DNA from 2 places in the Streptomyces sp. NPDC091272 genome. Region 2 is predicted to be linked to the other one. Evidence: riboswitches for the same ligand, from Rfam matches in the RefSeq annotation. Region 2 holds a riboswitch; the other holds the start of a gene.

Region 1 (4,498 bases), on a different contig from region 2:
GCGTGGTCTTCCTGCTCGGCCCCGCCTCCGGCCTCAATCCCGCGTACGGCACGGGCGAGACCCTGAACGCCGCCCAGAGCGCCTACTTCGAGCGCCGCGGCGTCGTCCCCGCCGAACTTCTCACCCTCTCCCGGCACGCGCTGGCCACCCCGTTCACCGCGCTCTTCGTGCACGGCAACTGGCTGCACCTGCTGGGCAACATGCTCTTCCTGTACGTCTTCGGCGCGATGACCGAGGAGCGCATGGGCCGCGCCGCCTTCGTGCTCTTCTACGTCGCCACCGGCTATCTCGCCCTCACCGTGTACGCGCTGGTGCACGCGGACTCCCACGAGACGCTGGTCGGCGCGTCGGGTGCGATCTCCGCCGTCCTGGGCGCGTTCCTGCGGCTGTTCCCGAGCGCCCGGGTCACCAGCGTCTTCCCCTTCCTGTTCTTCCTGCCGCTGCGCTTCCCCGCCCGGCTCGTGCTGATCTTCTGGTTCGTGCTCCAGTGGCTGGCCGCCCAGGGCCTGGGCACGGGATCAGGTGTGGCCTATCTGGCCCACGTGGTGGGCTTTGCCGGGGGCTTCCTCTACGCGTGGGCGCGATATCGCCGTACGACTAGAGTGAACAGCTACGCAGCACCACCGGCCACCGAGGGAGAAAGCCAGCCGTGATCACCGCGATCGTGCTCATCAGGACCAGCGTGGACCGGATCCCGGAGATCGCCGAGTCGATCGCCGCGCTGGAAAGCGTCAGCGAGGTCTTCTCCGTCACCGGTACGTACGACCTGATCGCCATGGTGCGCGTGGGGCGGCACGACGACCTGGCGGACATCATCCCGGGCTCCATCAGCAAGATTCCGGGGGTCGAGGGCACGGACACGCACGTCGCGTTCCGCACCTACTCGCAGCACGACCTGGAGGCCGCGTTCGCGATCGGGCTCGACGGCTGACCCTTCTCCCGTACGACCGCTCCGGCGGCCACGACCGTACGACCGAGGCCGCCGCGGGTTCCCCCGGGGCGGCCTCCGCCTTTACGTGACTGCGGTTGCGTGACTGCGGTTGCGTGACTGCGTTTGCGTGACACTCAGACGGCGGGCACGCAACGCCCGTCCTCGGTCCGGTAGTTCCAGCGGGCGCCGTTCGCGACGAGCTCCTTGACCGCCCGTACGAACCGCTCCACGTGCTCGTCCGGGGTGCCCGCGCCGAAGCTGACCCGGATGGCGTTCAGCGAGCGCTCGCCCGGCTCGGCCTCGGGGGCGCCGCACTCGCCCGGGTCCTGCGGGTCGCTGCCGAGCAGCGTGCGGACCAGCGGGTGGGCGCAGAACAGGCCGTCGCGCACGCCGATCCCGTACTCGGCGGAGAGCGCCGCGGCGAAGTGCGAGCTGTTCCAGCCGTCCACCACGAAGGAGATGACCCCGACGCGGGGCGCGTCGTCGCCGAACAGCGACAGCACCTGGACCGCGTCTACCTCGGCGAGGCCCTCGCGCACCTTGCGCACCAGCGCCTGCTCGCGCTCGACCAGCGTGTCGAAACCGGCCTCGGTGAGCGCCTTGCAGGCGGAGGCGATGGAGTAGACGCCGATGACGTTCGGCGATCCGGCCTCGTGGCGGGCCGCGGTGGTGTGCCACTCGACGTCCACGCCGCCGTCCGCGCGCCGCGCCACCTTCTTCGAGGCGCCGCCGCCCGCCAGGTAGGGGTCGCCTGCCTGGAGCCAGTCGGCCCGGCCCGCGAGGACCCCGGAGCCGAACGGCGCGTACAGCTTGTGCCCGGAGAAGGCGACCCAGTCGACGTCCAGCTCCTTGACGGACACCGGGTGGTGCGGTGCGAGCTGGGCCGCGTCCAGCACGATCCGCGCGCCGTGCGCGTGCGCGGCGGCGGCCAGCTCCTTCACCGGCCAGATCTCGCCGGTGACGTTCGAGGCGCCCGTCACGCAGACCAGCGCGGGGCCGTACGGGTCCCGGTCCGCCAGTGCGCGCTCCAGCGTCTCGACGGCCTGGGCCTCGGTGCGCGGGGCGTTGAGGTAGGTCACCTTGGCGTCCTGCCAGGGCAGCAGCGACGCGTGGTGCTCGGTCTCGAAGACGAACACCTGGCAGTCGGCGGGCAGTACGGCGGCCAGCAGGTTCAGCGAGTCGGTCGTGGACCGGGTGAAGACGACCTGGTCGCCGTCGCGGCAGTCGAGGAACTCGGCGACCGTCGTGCGGCTGTTCTCGAAGAGGTCGGTGGAGAGCTGCGAGAGGTATCCGGCGCCGCGGTGCACGCTGCCGTAGTACGGGGCGTAGGCCGCCACGTCGTCCCACACCCGCTGCAGCGCCGGCGCGCTGGCGGCGTAGTCCAGGGCCGCGTAGGTGACCTCGCCGCCGGTGACGAGCGGCACGGCCACGTCCCGGCCGAGGACGGGCAGCGGCGCCGCGCAGCAGGGGTCGTCGGCCCCGGCGGCGGGGGCGGCGGAGGTGGCGGTGGGGGCGGCGGAGGTGGCGGTGGGCGCGGCGGAAGTGCGGGTGGCGGGCGATGCGGACATGGCGAAACTCCTGGCAGGACAAGGCGGAATGGCTTCAGAAGGCCCGCGGGGTACGGCTCGATGGTCGTACGCACGACGGGAGTTGCCTCGACGCGCGGTGCCACGGGGCGACCGTACGGAGGTGAAGGTGGAACGGGGCCGACCGGTCCTATCGCATTCGCTTGCTCACGAGACTGCTCCCTTGAGGACCAGGACCCCAGGGGCGCGACACTCCGAGAAGAGTGCGCAGGGGTCCGCGCTTGCCGCAGACCTCGCTGCCTACGACCTGGTCTTCACCCGGGGCACCCCGCCACGGACGGAGGGTTGCCGGACAGCGGGCCGGGGCCGTAGTCGCTGTCACTCATGACCTGTGCAGCATCCTGCCACATGAGCGGATCCGTGCAAGAGCGCAGTCCGGTTGATGAGACATCTCCCCTGCGCTCTGCGTCACACACGGACGTACCCAGAGGGGCCGCGCGCGGGTCTCGCGCGCGACCCCTCAGGGGGTTCAGGCGTTGCTCGCCGCCACCCAGCGTTGCAGCGCCCGCAGCGCCGCCCCGGAGTCCAGGGACTCGCGGGCCTGCTCGATGCCGGCCGCGATCTCCTCGTTCAGGTCGCCGCCGCCCGGGTTCAGGGCGACCAGCGCCGCCGCCGTGTTGAGCAGCACCGCGTCCCGCACGGGACCCTTCTCGCCCGCGAGGAGCCTGCGGGCGACGTCCGCGTTGTACGAGGCGTCGGCCCCGCGCAGCGCCTCCACCGGGACGATTCCCAGGCCCACGTCACGCGGGTCGAAGGCCTCCTCGCGGACCTCCCCCTGCCGTACCACCCAGACCCGGGAGGTGGCGGTGGTGGTCAGCTCGTCGAGGCCGTCGTCACCGCGGAAGACCAGTGCGGAGTTCCCACGCGCGGCGAGCACACCGGCCACGATCGGGGCCATCCGGGCGTCGGCCACCCCGACGGCCTGGGCGCGGACCTGGGCCGGGTTGGTGAGCGGCCCCAGGATGTTGAAGGTGGTCTGCGCGCCGAGTTCCTTGCGGGCCCTGGCCGCGTGCCGCAGCGCCGGGTGGAACTTCACGGCGAAGCAGAAGGTGATGCCCGCCTCCTCCGCGACCTCCACCACCCGCCGCGGCGTCAGGTCGAGGTTGACGCCGAGCTTCTCCAGTACGTCGGACGAGCCGCTCGCCGACGACGCGGCCCGGTTGCCGTGCTTGACCACCTTGGCGCCCGTGCCGGCGATGACGATCGCCGACATGGTGGAGATGTTGACGGTCTTCGCCAGGTCGCCGCCGGTGCCGACGATGTCGACGCTGGGGCCCGGCACCTCGATGGTGCGGGCGTGCGCGTACATCGCCCGTACCAGCCCGGTGACCTCCTCGACCGTCTCGCCCTTGGCCCGCAGCGCGACCGCGAAGCCGGCGATCTGCGCGTCGGTGGCCTCCCCGGACATGATCCGGTCCATCGCCCAGGCGGTGTCGTCCGCGTCGAGGTCCTCGCGTCGCAGCAGGAGGTTCAGGATGCCCGGCCAGCCGCGGGCCGCCACGCTGTCGCCGCCTGCCGGGGTCACAACGTTCATGGTCCGCTCCAGGGTCCACGTGCCCCTCAGGGCAGCCGATAAGGGATGGGAACACCCTATCCAGCCCCGGGGACGGCAGAGAGCCCCGTCCCGGTGTGCGGGACGGGGCTCTCGCCGTGGCGAACATGACGGTTCGTCTCGAACCGGTTCAGGTGATCAGTGGTGGCCGTGGCCGCTGGTGATCTCCTTGTACTCCTCGGCGGTGGGCTTGGCGATCTGGTTGCCCTCGCCGTACATGCCCTTGCTGAGCTTGGCGCGCAGCTTCTGGGTGGCGCCCACCTTGCGCTCGACGCCGTTCTCGTCCACCTCGGGACCGATCTCGGCCGGCGCGTACTGCTCGTGCGCCGTGAGCGTGTGCAGCTTGTCCTGGCCGAGCGGCTCGTGCACCTCGACGAACTCGCCGTGCGGCAGCCGCTTGATGATGCCGGACTCGCGTCCGTGCAGCAC
Region 2 (4,498 bases):
GCGGCCCTTGGGGCCAAGGGTGACCTTGACAGCGTCGGCGAGCTGGTTCATGCCACGCTCGAGGCCGCGCCGGGCCTCCTCGTCGAACGCGATGATCTTGGCCATGTGAAGTGGTCCTCCCAGGACGTCGGGGGCACCCCCTGCTCCTCAAGAGCTTGGGGGAGGATTGCTCCGGACCGTACGATTCGGCGCCCGCGACGGACGGCCTCGCGATGCCCGGGATCCCTTACCCCGACACCACTCGGCCTCACCGAACCTGGTCCAAGTTCTGTCACTCTCACTGGGAGAGTGCTAACGCCAATGATTAGCACTCGACCCATGCGAGTGCAAGCGGATACCACAGATGGTGAGGGCGCGCGCACGCAGAGGCCCGTCCGGGTGGGCGCCGCCCGCGCGCCGCCGCAGCCAAGCACGGAGGGCCCGTACCCCGGTGACGGGGTACGGGCCCTGCGTGCGTGAGTGCTGGTGAGTGCGTCGGTGGCCGATCGCGCCGGGATCAGACGGCGAGCTTGACCATGTCCGCCTGCGGACCCTTCTGGCCCTGCGAGATCTCGAATTCGACTCGCTGACCCTCTTCAAGGGTGCGGTAGCCGTCCATCTGGATCGCGCTGTAGTGGACGAATACATCCGCACCACCGTCGACCGCGATGAAGCCGTACCCCTTCTCCGCGTTGAACCACTTGACGGTGCCCTGAGCCATGCCTAACTCCCCTATTACTGGCCCTTACGCGGTGCCGCACTTCGCGACCCCGGGTCAGACCCCACCCGCGAGAAGGAACGCGGCTGGTGTGCGCCGAAGCGCGTCGACCGCGGCTGAATGTATCCGCCCAACTGCCCTCTGCAACAGGTCAATCGGACGAGAATTCTGGGTAGGCCTGAACGCACGGAACGGTCAACTGACGCAATTCCAGGTCAAGTCGGGCCGGACATAGCGTGCGCTTCGGCGGCAAAAGGCTCGAACACGCGGCACGCATCTTCTCGCGTTCTCATATGCGCGAGGCAAAGGCGGAGAGCGGGGCTTCCCCTACTCTACTCCTTTCAACCCTACGGAATTGCCCCCTCCGCTTGTGAGCGAAGGGGGCAACTTCCGTTGGCGCGGGGAGCTTTCGGGGCTCAGCCGCCGGCGACGGCCGGGATGATCGAGACGCCCGCGCCGTCCGGCGTGGCCGTCTCCAGGCCGCTCTCGAAGCGCACGTCGTCGTCGTTCACGTACACGTTCACGAACCGGCGCAGCTTGCCCGTGTCGTCCAGGACGCGGGCGGCGATGCCGGTGTGGTTCTTCTCCAGGTCGGCGATGACCTCGGCGAGGGTCGCACCCTCGGCGGCCACCTCGGACTCACCGCCGGTGTACGTGCGGAGGATGGTGGGGATGCGGACCTTGACGCTCATGGTGTTCAGCCTTCCTTGCGTACGTGAGGGGTTCAGCGTGCCAGGCCGGCGCCGCGGAACGCGTCCAGGCTCGGGCGGATGGTCGCGGAGGGGCCGGTGGTCGGGGCCACCGCGTCCAGCGTCTTGAGGCCGTCACCGGTGTTGAGCACGACGGTGGTCAGCGCCGGGTCCAGCAGCCCCGCCTCGATGAGCTTCTTCGTGACGCCGACGGTCACACCGCCCGCGGTCTCCGCGAAGATGCCCTCCGTACGGGCCAGCAGCTTGATCGCGTCGACGACCTGCTCGTCGTTCACGTCCTCGACGGCGCCACCGGTGCGACGGGCGATGTCCAGGACGTACGGGCCGTCCGCCGGGTTGCCGATGGCCAGGGACTTGGCGATGGTGTTCGGCTTCTGCGGGCGCACGACGTCGTGACCGGCCTTGTACGCGGTGGAGACCGGCGAGCAGCCCTCCGCCTGGGCGCCGAAGATCTTGTACGGCTTGTCCTCGACCAGGCCGAGCTTGATCAGCTCCTGGAGCCCCTTGTCGATCTTCGTGAGCTGGGACCCGGAGGCGATCGGGATGACCAGCTGGTCGGGCAGCCGCCAGCCGAGCTGCTCGCAGATCTCGTACGCGAGGGTCTTGGAACCCTCGCCGTAGTACGGACGCAGGTTGACGTTGACGAAGCCCCAGCCCTCGCCGAGCGGGTCGCCGATGAGCTCGGAGCAGAACCGGTTCACGTCGTCGTAGTTGCCCTCGATGCCGACCAGCTCGCCCCCGTACACGGCGGCCATGACGACCTTGCCCTGCTCCAGGTCGTGCGGGATGAAGACGCAGGAGCGGAACCCGGCGCGGGCCGCGGCGGCGCCCACCGCGCCCGCCAGGTTGCCCGTGGAGGAGCAGGAGAGGGTGGTGAAGCCGAAGGCGCGGGCGGCCTCGACGGCGATCGCGACGACGCGGTCCTTGAAGGAGTGCGTCGGGTTGCCGGAGTCGTCCTTGACGTACAGGCCGCCGGTGACACCCAGCTCGCGGGCCAGGTTGTCCGCCTTGACCAGCTTGGTGAAGCCGGGGTTCAGGCTGGGCTTGGTGGCCACGTCGGCGGGGACGGGCAGCAGGGGCGCGTAGCGCCAGATGTTCTCCGGGCCGGCCGCGATGCGCTTCTTGAGCTCCTCGGCGCCGGCGGTGGGAAGGTCGTACGCCACTTCCAGCGGTCCGAAACACAGCTGGCAGGCGAAGATCGGGCCGAGCTCGAAGCGCTCGCCGCACTCGCGGCAGGAGAGGGCGGCGGCGGGGCCCAGGTCGACGGTGGAGGTCGTTGCGGTTTCTGTGGTCTGCACAGCCATGATGGCGAGGTCCTTCCTCATCTTCCCCGCGACGGCTTTCGCCACGAGACGGAATTGGCACCTTCCTGACCTGACCTCGCGGTCGGCCGGGGGGTTGCCGGGACTTCAACGGGCCGTTTCCCTCTGTCCCTCTGGATGAGCGCTATGACTCCGGGTGCCGTGGACGGCCCGGGTGTTTGTGTGCGGACAGACCCCGACATGCGCCGGTCGTCCGCGTTGTTCAAGACTGTAACCGAACCCCCGGACGGGTGTGCCAGACGTCCGGACCGCGAGATAGATCACAGAGTCGGGAGTGACGGGCGTGCTGGAAGAGGTGGAGCGCTGGCTGGGCACGCGGTCCTGGACCGCTGCCGACCGGCCGCTGGAGCGGCTGCTCGCCGCGAAGGCGGCCAGGGGCACCACCGTCAGCGTCGTCCTGCCCGCGCTCGACGAGGAGGCGACGGTCGGGGCGATCGTGGCCGCGATCCGCACGGACCTGATGGGCCCGGAGGCGGGCGGCCGGGGCGTGCCCCTGGTGGACGAGCTGGTGGTGGTCGACTCGGGTTCCAAGGACGGCACGGCACGGGCCGCGGCGGCGGCCGGGGCGCGGGTGGTGCACCGGGACGACATCCTGCCCCGCGTACCGGCGCTGCGCGGCAAGGGCGAGGTGCTGTGGCGCTCGCTGCTGGTGACCCGGGGTGACGTGATCTGCTTCGTGGACGCGGACCTGCGGGAGTTCGACCCCTCGTTCGTGTCGGGGATCGTGGGCCCGCTGCTGACCGAACCGGACGTGCAGTTCGTCAAGGCGACGTACGACCGCCCGCTGGGCAGCGAGTGCGACGGGCCCGGCGCCGACCGGGCCGCCGGGCAGGGCGGCCGGGTCACGGAGCTGATGGCCCGCCCGCTGCTCAACCTGCACTGGCCGCAACTGGCCGGTTTCGTACAGCCGTTGGGCGGTGAGTACGCGGCCCGCCGGAGCCTGCTGGAGCGGCTGCCCTTCCCGGTCGGTTACGGAGTCGAGCTCGGGCTCCTGATCGACTCGCTGCACACGGTCGGCCTCGACGCGCTCGGCCAGGTGGACGTGGGGGTGCGCAAGCACCGCCACCAGGACGGCCAGGCCCTGGGCCGGATGGCCGCCGCGATCTACCGTACGGCCCAACTCAGGCTCTCGCGGGGGCACTTGGTTCGCCCCTCCCTCACCCAGTTCGAACGCCTCGACGGTGCCTTCGTACCCCGCACCCACCCCGTGGACACGGAGGAGCGCCCGCCTATGCGTGAGATCGAGGAGTACGCGGCACGCCACGCGGCATGACCCCGGCCGGACCCGCCGCCCCGAAGAAGCCGATGACGGACGGCCCCGGCGAGCCCCTGGGCGGACCCGACGGCAGGCTGGCCGAGACCGGTGGGCGCGACGACCGGCTGCCGCTCGTCGGCGGGATCGCGCTCGGTCTGGCCTCGCTCGGAGTGCTCGCCCGCACCGTGGCCCGTCGGCGTCGCGGCTGACCCCGCACACACGGACGGCACGGCCGCACGTTTGAGGGAATCCCGGACGGGCTAGGTTTCGCCATATGGCAGCCCAGATCCTTGTTGCGTCCAATCGCGGACCGGTTTCGTACACGATCAACGACGAGACCGGTTCGCTCGACGCCCGGCGCGGCGGCGGCGGTCTCGTCTCCGGCCTCAGCGCAATCGGTTCCGAAGACTCCCTGTGGGTCTGCTCGGCCCTCGGCGAAGGAGACCGCGAGGCGGTGCGCCGGGGGGTGTCCGAGCCAGGTGTGCAAATGCTCGACATCGACGCGGACACGCAC

Evidence for each region. Region 2 has a riboswitch for S-adenosylmethionine ahead of thrC (threonine synthase). Riboswitches for the same ligand answer to the same signal wherever they lie in the genome.
Region 1: linked by a shared signal. The riboswitch ahead of ACIQM4_RS21980 (aminotransferase class V-fold PLP-dependent enzyme) and the one ahead of thrC (threonine synthase) in region 2 are both predicted to bind S-adenosylmethionine.

The regions. Positions count from the first base shown of each region.
Region 1 covers NZ_JBIVVC010000007.1:396,237-400,734, forward strand. Annotated here, with positions in the region: gene ACIQM4_RS21970 (rhomboid family intramembrane serine protease) at 1-653, shown strand, start outside; gene ACIQM4_RS21975 (Lrp/AsnC family transcriptional regulator) at 650-931, shown strand; gene ACIQM4_RS21980 (aminotransferase class V-fold PLP-dependent enzyme) at 1,066-2,499, opposite strand; SAM riboswitch class IV at 2,730-2,847, opposite strand; gene trpD (anthranilate phosphoribosyltransferase) at 2,987-4,051, opposite strand; gene ACIQM4_RS21990 (cytochrome bc complex cytochrome b subunit) at 4,208-4,498, opposite strand, start outside.
Region 2 covers NZ_JBIVVC010000004.1:149,497-153,994, reverse strand. Annotated here, with positions in the region: gene groL (chaperonin GroEL) at 1-105, opposite strand, end outside; gene ACIQM4_RS13815 (cold-shock protein) at 497-700, opposite strand; gene ACIQM4_RS13810 (MoaD/ThiS family protein) at 1,114-1,389, opposite strand; gene thrC (threonine synthase) at 1,422-2,711, opposite strand; SAM riboswitch class I at 2,726-2,853, opposite strand; gene ACIQM4_RS13800 (glucosyl-3-phosphoglycerate synthase) at 3,013-4,002, shown strand; gene ACIQM4_RS13795 (hypothetical protein) at 3,999-4,193, shown strand; gene ACIQM4_RS13790 (trehalose-6-phosphate synthase) at 4,259-4,498, shown strand, end outside.